One region of the Paenibacillus sp. FSL R10-2771 genome, then DNA from elsewhere that is predicted to be linked to it. Evidence: predicted binding sites of a transcription regulator. Region 1 holds the regulator's gene; the other holds the start of a gene.
What was found. The regulator Rex, encoded in region 1, represses fermentation and respiration genes when NADH is low (regulators of the CRP and FNR family bind a similar motif). The targets are predictions, from matches to a motif close to TTGTGAAATATTTCACAA.
Positions count from the first base shown of each region.

Region 2: NSU14_RS21955 (flavocytochrome c) is a predicted target of Rex. The motif match lies at 902-919, and genes of this name have one in related genera.

Region 1 covers NZ_JBBOBM010000001.1:2,247,242-2,249,446, reverse strand. The annotation lists gene NSU14_RS09525 (amidohydrolase) at 1-544, opposite strand, end outside; gene NSU14_RS09520 (redox-sensing transcriptional repressor Rex) at 531-1,184, opposite strand; gene dinG (ATP-dependent DNA helicase DinG) at 1,404-2,205, opposite strand, start outside.
Region 2 covers NZ_JBBOBM010000001.1:5,133,828-5,136,032, forward strand. The annotation lists gene NSU14_RS21955 (flavocytochrome c) at 1-885, opposite strand, end outside; gene NSU14_RS21960 (hypothetical protein) at 1,065-1,523, shown strand; gene NSU14_RS21965 (PHP domain-containing protein) at 1,630-2,205, opposite strand, start outside.

The DNA.
Region 1 (2,205 bases):
CAGTAATTCTGCCGTCAGCCTTGCCATGCCAGTTCCGGGCAAAAGCAATCGCCTCCGCGAGCTTGTGATTCTGCACCTCTTCCGGACAAAGGCCAATAACACCGCGCATAAGTACAGCACGGATGCCTGACTGCTCGGTAACCTCAGCAACCCGGTCCATATGGTCATACATATCGAGGAAGGTCGTAGTGCCGCCCTTCAGCATCTCAAGAACGGACAAAGAGGTTCCCCAGTACACATCATCACCGGTGAATTTCTCTTCCATCGGCCACATTTTTTCCTGCAGCCAAGCCTGCAGTACCATATCATCGCCGTAGCCGCGCAGCAGTGACATCGCCGCATGGCCGTGGGTGTTGACGAGACCCGGCATGAACAGCAGCCGGCTGCCGTCAATAACCTCGGCATCCTCTTCAATTACAGGCTTATCTTCACCTATGTAAGTAATAAGATCATTTTCGATGGTCATATAACCGCTCAGCACCGGCTCTTCGCTGCCAGGCACCAGAAAACGCCCGTTTTTAATAATGGTTTTATTGCTGCTCATCTTCAGCTTCGTCCTTTCCGTCATGCAAATAATAAGCCAGACTCTGCAGATCCGTAGTGAAATCGGCGGCATGAATCCGGATATTGGCCGGAGTCTTCAGAATGACAGGCGCAAAATTCAGGATCGCCTCAATGCCCGAATCCACCAGAATGTCAGCAACGTTCTGTGCTTCACTGTCCGGAACGGTAATAATCCCGATGCGGATGCCCTGTGCACGGATGGTATCCCCCAGCTCACTCATCGGCTGAACAGTCAACGAGTTGATCTGCTGGCCTACCTTAGGCTCATAAGCATCAAATACAGCTGTAATCTTCATCGTATCCTTCAAGTAAGCATTGTAATTCGACAAGGCGTGGCCAAGATTACCTGCACCTACCAGAGCTACATTAATCTGCTGGTCCAGCTTGAGAATATGCCTGATCTTCTCAATCAGATAAGAGACATCATAACCAATGCCTTTTCTGCCGAAATCACCAAAATAAGCCAGGTCCTTGCGGATCTGGGCGGGGTTGAGATCAAGCTTCTGTCCCAGCTCCTGAGAAGAAACTGTTGAGATTTCACGTTTTTGGAGATCGTTCAGGAAACGCAGGTACACTGGGAGTCTGCGAACGACGGCCTCCGATATTTTATCCGATTTCATGTTTTCTCCTCCTAAAAGTTTTGATAGCATATGCTGCTTGATTCAACTTCGCAAAACTCGCTTCGTAAGCATTCACTTAGGTTTGATAGCATATGCTGCTTGATAAGCCGGTTATAGGAACCATGCTCCGGGTACTACTGCCCGTTTGGGCAGCAGCAGTGGAGCACGGGACTTCAGAACAATAATTACTTATACATAATATCAACCGGAGACGGATTATTAAACCCCGCCTTCTTCAAGCCATTCTGCAATCCGCGGAACGATCTGATCCGTCAGCATATGCTCCATCTTGGGACCGGGCAGCGAATACAGGAAATACTTCCCATAATAAGATTCGATTACCCTGGTATCATATACAATAACGATTCCGCGGTCCTGCGCGGTGCGGACCAGCCGCCCGAAGCCTTGCTTGAAGCGGATTACGGCCTGCGGGACGGACAGCTTCATGAACGGATTCTTCTTCTGTGCCTGGAGCAGCTCCGACTTCGCTTCAGCCAGCGGATGATTAGGCGGCTGGAACGGAAGTCTGACAATGGCCAGACAGGTCAAAGCTTCACCGGGAATGTCTACACCTTCCCAGAAGCTGCTCGTACCCAGCAAGACTGACGCTGTACTGTCCTGGAACCGCCGGATCAGCTTGCTCCGACTGCCGCCTTCTACGCCTTGTCCAAGCACCGCGATATCCTGCGAAGCCAGGGCCTCCTTCAGCGGATCATAGACCTGGCGCAGCATCTTGTAGGAGGTGAAGAGCACCAGCATCCGCCCGCGGGTAGCCACGGCAGTTTCTGCCAGAGAATGGACCAGTGTATCCACAAAGCGGGCATCCCCTATGCTTCCCTTGACACTCGGGAAATCACGGGGAATGACAAGCAGTGCCTGCTCACGGTATTTGAACGGCGACGGAAGCAGGGCTGTCATCAGACGGCCCTGCTCTGCAGCCTCACCAAGACCGAGATTATCTATCATGAACTGGAATGACTTATCCACAGACAAGGTGGCCGAGGTCAGGATGATACTCTTC
Region 2 (2,205 bases), 2.9 Mb from region 1:
CATCCGGATGCCGTCGCCGGTGCTGCCGATCTGGTTCGTAGTCACATAACCCTCGAGGTCAGGTCTGACTTCGGTAATCATCTCCATATTGGCGCCGAAGCCGCCGGTTGTTACGATCACTGCTGATCCGGTAATTGTTTTCTCATCGGCCTGGTTGAACAACACCTTGACGCCGTTCACCTTGCCATCCTGCACTGTAAGTTCCTTCACGTCCGCATTAACGAACAAGGGAATCCCTTGCTCTTGTACATTTCTTACGAGTCCGGCAACCAGATATTGACCGACTGCTGAGCCGTCTTCCGGACGGTGGGTGCGCTTCTCTTTCATTCCGCCGGTAATCGTAATATTGTTCAAACGGATTCCGATCGAATCCAGCCAGTCAATGGCACTTGCGGAATTGTCCACGAAAAAGCGGAGCAGCTCCTTGTTGTTCGTATCATGGCCGCCTGCCAGTGTCTCTTCATAGAACAGATCATTGGTATCCTCGATGCCCTGCTCCTTCTGGAACTTCGTCTGCGAAGCGTTCATACCCGAGGAGGATTTGGTAGTATTACCGCCGGCAACCGGCATTTTCTCGAGAATAACCGGGTTCATGCCGTTAGCCTTGGCTTCCAGCGCCGCCGACATTCCGGCACCGCCTGCGCCGACAATGATGATATCATATTTATCTTTTAACTGATCGTACGGTGTATAGCTCGCTTCGGATGCTCCCGATACGGCTTCGGCTGTCTCTTTAGGTGCAGTGGTTGCTGCAGGCTCTGTGGTTGCGCTATTCTTACCCTTGCTCTCATTGACACTGCCGTTAGCATTGTTGTTACCGCAGCCTGCGATAACCAGCATAACGGAAAGAACGAGTATAAGAGTCGCTGCATATCTCTTTTTCATAGTAACGCTTGCCCCCTTGTGCATATTTTCACAATTATCATATCCGCAAAAGGGCTGTCCTTGGAAGCTTACGTAATTAAAGAAATCATTAAGTAATTAAAGTAAGTGAATTTGCGTGCGGATGTTTATAGTTTTATAATTGGGACTTACACAATCGTATGACTGGGAGGAACTGAACCATGGACAAAAGCAAAAAATATATGCTTGCCGGCGCCATCCTGACCGCAGCTGGTGTTTCTCTAATGACCTATACAGCAAACCGTTACACTTCCTTCAAAAAAGTGGTGGCCAGAACCATCCGGCTGGAGGATATCGCCTCCCTTGAAATCACCCGTCTGTCCTCTGTTCCCGGTGAACAGAAGGATATTGTGGTTACGGAGCCGGAGGCCATCAAACAAATATGTGATGATTTCGCCGACGTCCGGTTAATGAAATCAGCGCGGAATGTAAGCACAGACAACAAATACAGCTATTATATTACCATCGTACAGGCTGACCGGAAGCAGCGGTTTGATATCATTCTCAAGGGCAGGCAGCATATGATTATTTACGATAATGATATGAACAATCCGCATTTAAAAGCTTATAAAATTATGGGTTCCTTCCATCCGCAGGCATTGAAGCTGGCTTTTGCTTAAAACCGCAAGGCGTAGCGTAAATCATCCCCGGAAGCATAGAAGACATTACCTATGAAGTCATGGCCGGAGGAGTCCGGACATGACTTCATAGGATTTCAGGGCCGCTTTAAGCCAGATAGCCAATCTCCGCTTCATCTCTGGAAGGCGCTTCGCCGGCAAGCTGCTTCAGCAGCTTCTTCATCATGACCGAAGCCTTCACCTTGGTATGGAGACACGGTGAAAGCTCCATCTCATAGTCCCCCTGCTTAATAGCCTCCTTCAATTCCTCAACTGTAGAGCAGGATACATGTAGCCGGTTCATTACGCTGCCATACTGCAGGCATTGATGACTGTCACTGCCGGCAACCACAGGAACGCCAAGCTTCTCTGCAAATGGCGTAATCAGGTTCTTGTAGGCTTCAGCCCCCTGCACGTAAATGTCTTTAGCATTGAAATCAAACGCATCCAGCCGCTTAAGCAGCTGAGGGTCCAATTGATGAAGTGGAGTAGAGGTGCGGAACGGATGGGCCCCTATTTTCCACAGATTGAATTCATCCGCCAGATCCAGCAGTCTTTTGAAAGGAATAAAGCTACACTGAGCAGTGTAATCTTCCAGCAAAGAACGGACAGCAAGAACATTCTCCTTAAGCCCGATCAGCAGGATGTGGCCTGTCTCGGCAATATCCACTTCCATTCCCGGAAA